DNA from 3 places in the Streptomyces sp. AHU1 genome. Region 3 is predicted to be linked to each of the others. Evidence: riboswitches for the same ligand, from Rfam matches in the RefSeq annotation. Region 3 holds a riboswitch; each other region holds the start of a gene.

Region 1 (3,262 bases), 3.7 Mb from region 3:
GTGCCTCGGCACGGCGACGGGCCACCCCACCCCGGGAGAGACGTCATGACCGAACCCACGCCCCGCCGGTCCATGGAGGACAGGTTCCCGCGCGCCCTGTGGGTGCGGCTGATCATCTACGTCGCCGTCGGCCACCTCTTCGCGGCCTTCATCTACCTGCTCTTCACGCTGGGCGCGCAGAACCAGTAGGGGCCCGGCCCGGCGGGGGCCCGGCCCCGGCGCGCGGCTCAGTCCAGGAGCCGCGCGCGCAGGCGCTCCCGCAGCTCCGGCGTCAGCCCCAGCCCCTGCTCCAGATAGGCCTCGACGCCGCCCCAGGTGGCCTCGATCGTCTCGAACGCGGCCGTCAGGTACTCGGCGCGCGCGTCGAACAGCGGGCTGAGCAGTTCCATCACCTCGGGGGAGTAGGCGCCGGCCGAGGAACCGTTGCGGTGCACCTTGTAACGGCGGTGCGTGGCGTTCGACTCCAGGTAGTCGGCCACGATCGCCTCGCGCTCGACGCCGAGGGCGAGCAGGGTGACCGCGATGGACAGCCCGGCGCGGTCCTTGCCCGCCGCGCAGTGCATCAGCGCGGGCACGCTGTCGTCGGCCAGGGCGTGCAGCACCTGGGAGTGCTCGGCCGTGCGCTCCTTGATGATCGTGCGGTAGGAGTTGATCATCCGGTTCGCGGCCTTGCCGTCGCCGAGGATCCCGCGGAGCTGGTCGATCTCGCCGTCGCGGACCATCTTCCAGAACTCGCTGCCGTCCGCCGGGTCGCTCAGCGGGAGGTTCACGTTCCGCACGCCCGGCAGTTCGACGTCCGGGCCCTCCAGCTTCTGGTCCGCGGCATTGCGGAAGTCGAAGATCGTGTGGAGTCCCAGGGAGGCGAGGAACGCGGCGTCCTCCTCCGTGGCGTGCGCGAGGTGACCGCTGCGGAACAGGTGCCCGTAGCGCACCCGCCGGCCGTCCGTGGTGGGCAGTCCGCCCACGTCGCGGAAGTTGCGCACTCCGCCGAGCTCGGGCTCGGTCGACGGGATCTGCTGCGTCACGGGGTTCCTCCCATTCGGCCTCCGGCGTCGCCGGAACGGACTCGGCGCCGCTCGTCGGCGGTTGTGCCGGCTCGCGCTCTCGACGATACGACATGGGTTCCTCGGGCAATGAGTTGTCCACAGGCGCCGGCTCGCGGTCGGGACGCACCCGGTGACGCCGTCCCGGAGGCTCACGCGATCGAATTCACGTTCGATTTAAAGGGGGCTCCGATCGCGGGACCGGATCGAGCGGGTGGTGCGGGCGAATCTCCCTGAAGTGGGGCATTTAGAGCACCGTTTCGAGTGCCTCTCTGCCTGGAGAGTCGAATGCGTCGGTTATCCGCTCGCGTCGCATCTGGTCGTTCTGTCCGAATAGGCACCTTCATTACAACTGGCCCTGGAATAAGGGCCGCTGGGATGAGTCGCGTGAGGAGCGTCATATTCGTGACGATGCGTTGCCGCCCTCGCTTCTCAACGCACCATTTTTTCCAGACGGATTGGGAGGCCCGGAAGATCGTCGTTCCACGGAGGGTGACGGTGATCTCGGCATGGATCAAGAAAGACGAGCGCACAGAAACCGCCCATAGTTGTCGACGCGCTCTCATGTCGCCTACGTTCTGCCTCAATCCGGACGGACGCCCAATCCTGCCGCCGCCCGGAGTCCGCACACTCACCCGTACACGGCAGGAGCGGGGGACCCACAGGTTCCGTGCCTGGTCCGGTTCCCGGAACAGGCTTGGGGTACAGCCGCGCAGCGACGCGGCCGGGCATCTCCAGCCCGCACCCGACAGCTCACCCCGCAGGCGCCGGAGAGGAATCCGCCATGCCCGCGAAGGGTAAGCATCGCCGTCCCAAGTCCCCTCGTTTCAGCCGCTCGATCGCCGTGGCCGGAACCGGTGGCGCCGCACTCGCGCTGCCCCTGATGGGAGCCACGGGCGCCCACGCCGCGACCCAGGCCACCGCCGTCGCGCACCACGTCGAGAAGGCCCCGGCCGCCGCCCCCGCCGAGAAGGCGGCTCCGGCCACCACGACGAAGACGTACGCGGTGAGGTCCGGCGACTACCTCTCGAAGATCGCCGACGAGCAGAACGTCAGCGGCGGCTGGAAGAAGATCTACTCCGACAACCGCTCCGCCATCGGCGGCGACCCGTCGCTGATCCACCCCGGTCTGAAGCTGTCGCTCGGCGGGAAGGCCCACGCGGCCGCCCACTCGGCCACGCACACGTCCGCCAAGGCGGCCACTTCGGCGAAGCCCGCCCAGGAGGCCACTCCGGCGAAGCCCGCCCAGGAGACCCCGGCCGCAGGCGCAACCGCCTCCGCTTCCGCCGACAGCTCCTCCGGCTACACCCTGCCGGTCGGCGGCAGCTCCGTCGGCACCGGCTACAAGGTGGCGGGCAGCATGTGGTCCAGCGGCTACCACACGGGCGTGGACTTCGTGATCCCGACCGGCACCACGATCAAGTCCATCGCCGCGGGCACCGTCGTCTCCGCGGGCTGGGGCGGCGCCTACGGCAACCAGGTCGTCATCCAGCACGCCGACGGCAAGTACTCCCAGTACGCCCACATGTCGTCGCTGTCCGTCTCCGCCGGGCAGACCGTGACCGAGGGGCAGCAGATAGGCCTCTCCGGCGCGACCGGCAACGTGACCGGACCGCACCTGCACTTCGAGATCCGCACCACGCCGGACTACGGTTCCGACGTCGACCCGGTCGCGTACCTGCGCTCGCACGGTGTCGCGGTGGGCTGACCCCCCGTCTCCTGCTCCTGACGGCAGGAAAATGTCCGAAGGCCGGACCCCACGATCCCCGGGGTCCGGCCTTCGGTGGTCCCGCGGCACGGGCTTCCGGGTGATCGCTGCCTCAACATCCCTGATGCGAGCCTTATTCCGGAGTTGACCAACGCTTGGCGAGTGGCTTATCTCACCGTCAGTCAACCCTTCCCTACGGTCGCGTAGCTCACATCGAAAGGTGAATCATGGCTCGACGTGGCAGACGATTCGAAGAGTGACAACAGATCAGTGATCGGGTCGTACGTGGCGGTGGGGGACAGCTTCACCGAGGGCGTCGGCGACCCTGGGCCCGACGGGGCGTTCGTCGGCTGGGCCGACCGGTTCGCCGTACTTCTCGCGGACCGCAGGCCCGAAGGCGACTTCGACTACACCAATCTCGCGGTGCGCGGCAAACTGCTCGACCAGATCGTCGAGACCCAGCTCCAGCGGGCCAAGGAACTCGGCCCGGACCTGGTCTCGTTCTGCGCCG
Region 2 (3,262 bases), 2.2 Mb from region 3:
GGGTACCAGACCCTCGATCCGTACTCGAAGCTGCTCGGCGAGCGGATCGTGTTCCTCGGGACACCGATCGACGACACCTCGGCGAACGACGTGACGGCGCAGTTCATGTACCTCGAACACCAGGCGCCCGAGCAGGACATCTCGCTGTACATCAACTCCCCGGGCGGCTCCTTCAGCGCGATGACCGCGATCTACGACACGATGCGGTTCGTCACCTGCGACGTCGAGACGATCTGCCTCGGCCGGGCGGACTCGACCGCGGCGATGCTGCTGGCCGCCGGAACTCCGGGCAAACGGCTCGCGCTGCCGGGGGCCCGCGTCCTCCTGCGCCAGCCGTCGGTTCCGGAACCGATCGAGGGCCATCCGGGCGATCTGGCCGTCCAGGCCGAGGAATTGGTCCGCTCCCGCCGGATCCTGGAGGAGATGCTCGGGCGGCACACGGGGCAGAGCCCGGAGCGGATCGCCGCGGACATCGAGCGCGACAAGATCTTCGACGCGCCGGCGGCACGGGCCTACGGGCTGGTCGACCGGGTCGTCCCGAGCCGTAGGCCCGCGCGCCGGACGCCGGACGCCGGACGCGAGGTGAGCGGCCGATGATCCCGGACCTGCCCCCGCTGCCCGCGCTGACCCGTGCCGAGGCCGAGCTGATCGACCGCTACCTCGACGTGGTCGACCTGGTCGGCCGCATCAACCCGTCCCGCCCCGGAGACACCTATCGCGGCCTGAGGGCGGCTCAGGCACTGGTCGGCAAGGCGGAGGCGCTGCGGGACGCCCTCGCCCTGATGCACCAGCGGGGCGAGAGCGAGGTGCACGCCCCGACACTGGCCCAGGCCCTGCGGGTGCTCGGCGGGGAGCGGCGGGCGGCCAGGGTCACCGTGCCGCCCGGGTCCGGCAGTTGACGGACCCGCACCGGCGGGCCGGTACGCGCCGGAGCTCCGCGCCGTCCGGTCCGCGACTCAAACGGACCGGATGGTGTACCCCCCGATGGCGTATTTCCCGATCCCTTCCGGGACCCCTCCGAGTTGCGCAACGCGCGGACCGCGGAGGCCGGATGGGGCCCTTCACCGCAGGTGCGGGCCTCATCGATGTCTCCAACACGTGCTCGAACGCAGCTATGTTCACCCGAACGGGTGAGTGGTGAGTAAGCCCACAAAACGCCGATTCCGCTCGGATTTTCCGTCCCTCATGAGTGAAGATCCCTTCCGACGACAAGCCCCCGCCACAGCGGCGGGGCGGTCCGGGCGGACGCCGAGTCCTGCCGCCGCCCGGATGACCGGTCGACAGGAGTGGATCGGCAGGAGTGGAGGACCCAGCTAGACGGGCCGCCGGAACAGTTCCGGGCGGTCCTTGGGGTGAAGCCGCAACCGCGGCCGGGCAACTTCGCCAGCCCGAATCCGACAGGTCATCCTTCACAGGCGGCTGACGAAGGGTTGCGCATGACTGCGCTCAATCGTGTCCCGTCGCTGTGGACCCGGGCCGGTACGGCCTCGGCGCTCACCCTTGCCGCGGTGGGCGGCAGCCTCGTGGTCCCCGGCGCCGCAGCCGACGCCGAGGCGGCCACCGTTGCGACGAAGGCACTCCAGGTCGCGGCGTCGAAGCACGGCTCCCCCTACCAGTGGGGCGCCACCGGACCGCACCGCTTCGACTGCTCCGGGCTCACGCTCTACTCGTACAAGAAGGCGGGCAAGAAGCTGCCTCGTACGGCCGCGGCCCAGTACAACAAGACGCACCACGTCTCGGCCTCGCACCGCAAGGCCGGTGACCTCGTGTTCTTCCACTCGGGCCGGAACGTCTACCACGTCGGTATCTACGCCGGGAAGGGGAAGATCTGGCACTCCCCGAAGACCGGGGAAGTGGTGAAGCTCCAGAAGATCTGGACGAGGAGCGTCTGGTACGGCAGGGTCGGCTGACCCTCTCCTCCGGGGCGGCGGAACCCCGCCGCCCCGGCGCCGGCCTCCTCACGGCCGCCGTGACGCCCTCTCAGCTCCTCAGGGGCTCCAGCACCAGGACGAGGCCCAGAACGGTGAGGGCACCGCCGGTGAGCCCCGCCACGGCCCGTGCGGCCCGCGGTCCGCGCAGCCACCGTCCGAGCCGGTCCACCAGGAGCGCGACCGCCGGGAACCACACCAGGGCCAGGGCGACCACGATCAGCGCGAGCAGCAGGGTCCGCGGCATCGCGGGGCTGCCCGCGGGCACGAACTGCGGCAGCAGGCTGAGGAAGGTGACGGGCGCCTTCGGGTTGAGCGCGTTGGTGACGAAGCCCTGCCGCAGCGGACGCGCGCCCCGGCCCGTCCCCCGCGTCCCCGCCTCGTACGGCGACGCGGCCGGGCCCGGCTCCCCCGGACGGACCGACGGGCGGAGCGTGCGCAGGCCCAGGTACAGCACGTAGGCCCCGCCGAGCAGTTGGAGCGTCCCGAAGAGCGCCGGCACGGCGGTCAGGACCGCGGCGACCCCGGCGACGGCGAGCGCGGTGTGGATCAGCAGCCCGCCCGCGATGCCGAGGGCGCACGCGAGACCGGCCCGGCGGGAGACGAGCGCGTTGCGTACGACGACGGTGAAGTCCGCTCCGGGCATGGCGACCATGCCCGCGGCGACCCCCGTGAAGGCGATGAGCTGTGCGTCCATGCCCCCAGGCTGCCCGGCACGGACCTTCAGCGGGTATGTCGAATATCCTGGGCCGGTATTAAGCAGTCGTTTAGACCCGGCAGGGTGCCGCCGGATCCGGGAGGGGCGCGATGTACGACCCGACGCGGCTCGCGGCGCTGGTGGCGGTCGCCGAGGCGGGGTCGATCACCCGGGCCGCCGAGCGCCTCGGCTACACCCCGCCCGCGCTGTCCCAGCAGGTGGCGAAGCTGGAGCGGGAGACGGGGACGACACTGCTGGTGCGCTCCCATCGCGGGACCCGGCTCACCGGCGCGGGCGAACTGCTGGTCGTACGGGCCCGCCGGGTCCTCGACGAGATGGAGCTGGCCCGGCACGAACTGGCCCGTCTGACGGGGCTGTCGGGCGGCACGCTGCGGCTCGGCACCTTCCAGACGGCGGGCATCCATCTGCTGCCGCCCGTGCTCACCGCCTTCCGCCGGGCCCACCCGGACGTGGCGCTCGCGGTCGCCGACCACGAACCGCCGCACGGGATCGCGGCGGTCGCGGCCGGCGAGGTGGACCTGGCGCTCACCCACACCTACCAGCCCGCCCCTCCGGTACCGCTCCCCCCGTCCGTGGGCGTCGAGCCGGTCCTGGTCGAGGAACTGGTGCTGGTGAC
Region 3 (3,262 bases):
GCTTCCGGTGGAGTTCACCCCGGTCAAATAGGCCTTGATCGGTTCATCGGCGACCCTTCGGTGTCCCCGCCGAACGAGCCCTTCCGCATACCGGAAAGAGCGCTCCTACCGCTACCGGAACATGACGCTCCATCAAGTCTGTGATCTTCGCGTGATCTGTACTGCATCGACTTGTAACCAGCGTTCGACTGCGACTACCTTCACCCATCAACGCGGCGCCTGCGCTTCTCGCTTGGCGGGAGCCGCGTTGCTCCCCCGCTGTCGCTCGAAAGGCTCTCGCATGCTCTCCGGGAACGGCCGTCACCGTCGCCCTCGTCAGGCCCCGGCACTCATCGTCGCCGCAGGGGTGACCGGATCGGCGATCGCCATCCCGTTGCTCGCCGCGGCGAGCGCGAGCGCGGCCGACGGGAACACCTGGGACAAGGTGGCGCAGTGCGAGAGCGGTGGCGCGTGGAGCTCCAACCAGGGCAACGGCTACTACGGCGGCCTCCAGCTCGACCAGGCCAACTGGGAGGCGCACGGCGGCCTCGAGTACGCCCCGACGGCCGACCAGGCCAGCCGCTCGCAGCAGATAGCCGTCGCCGAGAAGGTGCTCGCCGACTCGGGTCTCGCGGCCTGGCCCACCTGTGGGCCGCTCTCCGGGCTCGGCAAGGGCTCGGGCGAGGTCAGCGTCGACACGGGCGTGGCCGGCGACTCGTCGAACACCGGGGGCGAGTCCGGCTCGTACGTTTCGTCCGGCCTGGCCACTTCGCCCAGTTCGTCCCCTTCGGCGGGTTCCTCCGCTTCCGCCGGTTCGGATGACTCCTCGGACGCGGCCGACGGCACCGCGAAGCCCAGCGCCTCGCAGAGCTCCGACGACTCGGACGCGAAGGCCGGCAAGAGCGGCAAGAACGGCAAGAACGGCAAGAACGGCAAGAGCGACGAATCGGCCAACTCCGGACGGAAGGAAGCCTCTTCGGACGCCTCCGCCACGCCGGGCGCCGGCACCGGGCGGCACCGCGGCGCGGACGCCGCGGAGAGCGCGGCCGACAGCCGTGCCGAGGCCTCCGCCGGGCGGCACGCCGCGAGCACTCCGGGCCTCCCGAGCGGTGCCGTCGGCAACTCGTACATCGCGGAGGTCGTGGACAGCCTCTGGAGCGATTCCGCCTCTTCCGACTCCGGGGACGAGGGTGGCGAGCTGCTCACCGTGGACAAGGTGGCGGCCGACAGCGGTCCCGGCCTCGTCGTCCCTGGTCGGAGCATTGCCGCCGACGCCGAAACGGCCCAGAACTAGCGGGAGTTCGCGTCATAGTTCGCTGTGGAATGTCCTATTTGGCGCAAGTGAGACATGAGTCTCAGAAGCCCTGATCGTCTTTGAATTTCCCTCGGTTCACTGCTTACGGTCGTGACCGCTCGCCACAGCGGGCCCCGACGGTCGCAACGCCGAATCCTGCCGACGGCCGTACGGGAACAGTCGTCGCGTCATGCGCCGTGGGCAGGAGCGGGGGACCCAAGGTAAGCGCCGGGACCGGGAGTTGAGAGACGCCCGGGAACGGCTTGGGGTGAAGCCGCGTGCCGGACGTCCTGGAGACGGGACCGAAGGCGTGCGGCCGGGCAACTCAACCGGCCCGAACCCGACAGCTCACCTCGCAGGCGTCGGTGAGGGGATCACTCCATGCTGTTTTCCGGCAAGGGCAAGCACCGTCGTCCCAACAAGGCCACCCGTGTCGCCGCGATCGCCGGCGTCACCGGCGCCGCCATCGCCGCCCCGCTGATGGCGGCCGGCAGCGCCTCCGCCGCCACCGCCTCCGAGTGGGACGCCGTCGCCCAGTGCGAGTCCGGCGGCAACTGGTCGATCAACACCGGCAACGGTTACTACGGCGGCCTGCAGTTCTCGTCCTCCACCTGGGCCGCGTACGGCGGCACCGCCTACGCCGCGACCGCCGACCAGGCCTCGAAGTCGCAGCAGATCGCCATCGGCGAGAAGGTCCTCGCCGCGCAGGGCAAGGGCGCCTGGCCGACCTGCGGTGTCGGCCTGTCGAGCACCCCGTACGGCGGCGGCTCGGCCCCGGCGGCCCCGTCCACCCCCTCCTCCTCGTCGTCGAGCGGCTCGCAGAGCGCTCCCGCCACCCGTGCGACGGAACAGCCCTCCACCCGTACGGCGGAGCAGCACGCCGCCCGTTCCGCGGAGCGCCCCGCCGTCCAGAAGACCGTCACCACCCCGACCGGCAAGAAGGTCAAGAAGGGCGACGGCGAGTACAAGGTCGTCAAGGGTGACACCCTCAGCTCGATCGCCGAGAAGAAGCACGTCAAGGGCGGCTGGCAGAAGCTGTTCAAGCTGAACAAGGACATCGTCGCCGACGCCGACTTCATCTACCCGGGCCAGCAGCTGCACCTGCGCTGAACGGTGCGGCAGGCGGGCTGACGTGGCCGTCCTCGGCGGAGGACGGCCCCGGCCCCAGCTCCGGTCGGCGTCTTCCCGGCCGAGGGCCGCTCTCTCGCGCGACCTCCGTACCGGAGGCCCGCGAGGCCCCGTCCCCACGGGCTCCCCGCTCCGGCGCGTGTTCCCCCGCACGCGCCGGAGCGGGGTTCTTTTTATTTCCTTTTTTTGTTCCGTTCAGGAACAATACGTACGCTCGGTTTCGCCCGAGGGGCGGTCGGTCGCTGGCCGATCCCCGTGGGCCGGTTAGGCTCATCCCACGGGGCTGCCGAGCCCCGCGTACCGCGTCACATCCCATAAAGGAGATGCTCGTGCCGTCCATCGACGTCGTCGTAGCCCGGGAAATCCTGGACTCCCGAGGCAACCCCACGGTCGAGGTCGAGGTCGGCCTCGACGACGGCAGCACGGGTCGTGCCGCCGTCCCGTCCGGCGCCTCCACCGGAGCCTTCGAGGCCATCGAGCTCCGCGACGGTGACCCCAACCGCTACCAGGGCAAGGGCGTCGAGAAGGCCGTCCTCGCCGTGATCGAGCAGATCGGCCCGGAGCTCGTCGGCTACGACGCCACCGAGCAGCGCCTGATCGACCAGGCGATGTTCGACCTGGACGCCACCGACAACAAGGGCTCGCTCGGCGCCAACGCCATCCTCGGCGTCTCGCTCGCCGTCGCGCACGCCGCCTCCGAGGCGTCCGACCTGCCGCTCTTCCGCTACCTGGGCGGCCCGAACGCGCACCTGCTGCCCGTTCCGATGATGAACATCCTGAACGGCGGCTCGCACGCCGACTCCAACGTGGACATCCAGGAGTTCATGATCGCCCCGATCGGCGCGGAGTCCTTCTCCGAGG

Evidence for each region. Region 3 has a riboswitch for cyclic di-AMP ahead of ACICHK_RS17140 (transglycosylase family protein). Riboswitches for the same ligand answer to the same signal wherever they lie in the genome.
Region 1: another riboswitch for cyclic di-AMP. It lies ahead of ACICHK_RS33185 (peptidoglycan DD-metalloendopeptidase family protein); the one in region 3 lies ahead of ACICHK_RS17140 (transglycosylase family protein).
Region 2: another riboswitch for cyclic di-AMP. It lies ahead of ACICHK_RS07565 (C40 family peptidase); the one in region 3 lies ahead of ACICHK_RS17140 (transglycosylase family protein).

What each region holds. Positions count from the first base shown of each region.
Region 1 covers NZ_CP174283.1:7,487,882-7,491,143, forward strand. Annotated here, with positions in the region: gene ACICHK_RS33170 (helix-turn-helix domain-containing protein) at 1-49, shown strand, start outside; gene ACICHK_RS33175 (DUF6126 family protein) at 73-189, shown strand; gene ACICHK_RS33180 (tyrosine-protein phosphatase) at 228-1,025, opposite strand; cyclic di-AMP (ydaO/yuaA leader) riboswitch at 1,666-1,823, shown strand; gene ACICHK_RS33185 (peptidoglycan DD-metalloendopeptidase family protein) at 1,828-2,751, shown strand; gene ACICHK_RS33190 (SGNH/GDSL hydrolase family protein) at 3,022-3,262, shown strand, end outside.
Region 2 covers NZ_CP174283.1:1,653,718-1,656,979, forward strand. Annotated here, with positions in the region: gene ACICHK_RS07555 (ATP-dependent Clp protease proteolytic subunit) at 1-597, shown strand, start outside; gene ACICHK_RS07560 (hypothetical protein) at 594-899, shown strand; cyclic di-AMP (ydaO/yuaA leader) riboswitch at 1,237-1,433, shown strand; gene ACICHK_RS07565 (C40 family peptidase) at 1,437-1,910, shown strand; gene ACICHK_RS07570 (LysE family translocator) at 1,981-2,625, opposite strand; gene ACICHK_RS07575 (LysR family transcriptional regulator) at 2,736-3,262, shown strand, end outside.
Region 3 covers NZ_CP174283.1:3,833,840-3,837,101, reverse strand. Annotated here, with positions in the region: gene ACICHK_RS17150 (cytochrome P450) at 1-31, shown strand, start outside; gene ACICHK_RS17145 (transglycosylase family protein) at 347-1,273, shown strand; cyclic di-AMP (ydaO/yuaA leader) riboswitch at 1,457-1,650, shown strand; gene ACICHK_RS17140 (transglycosylase family protein) at 1,655-2,383, shown strand; gene eno (phosphopyruvate hydratase) at 2,725-3,262, shown strand, end outside.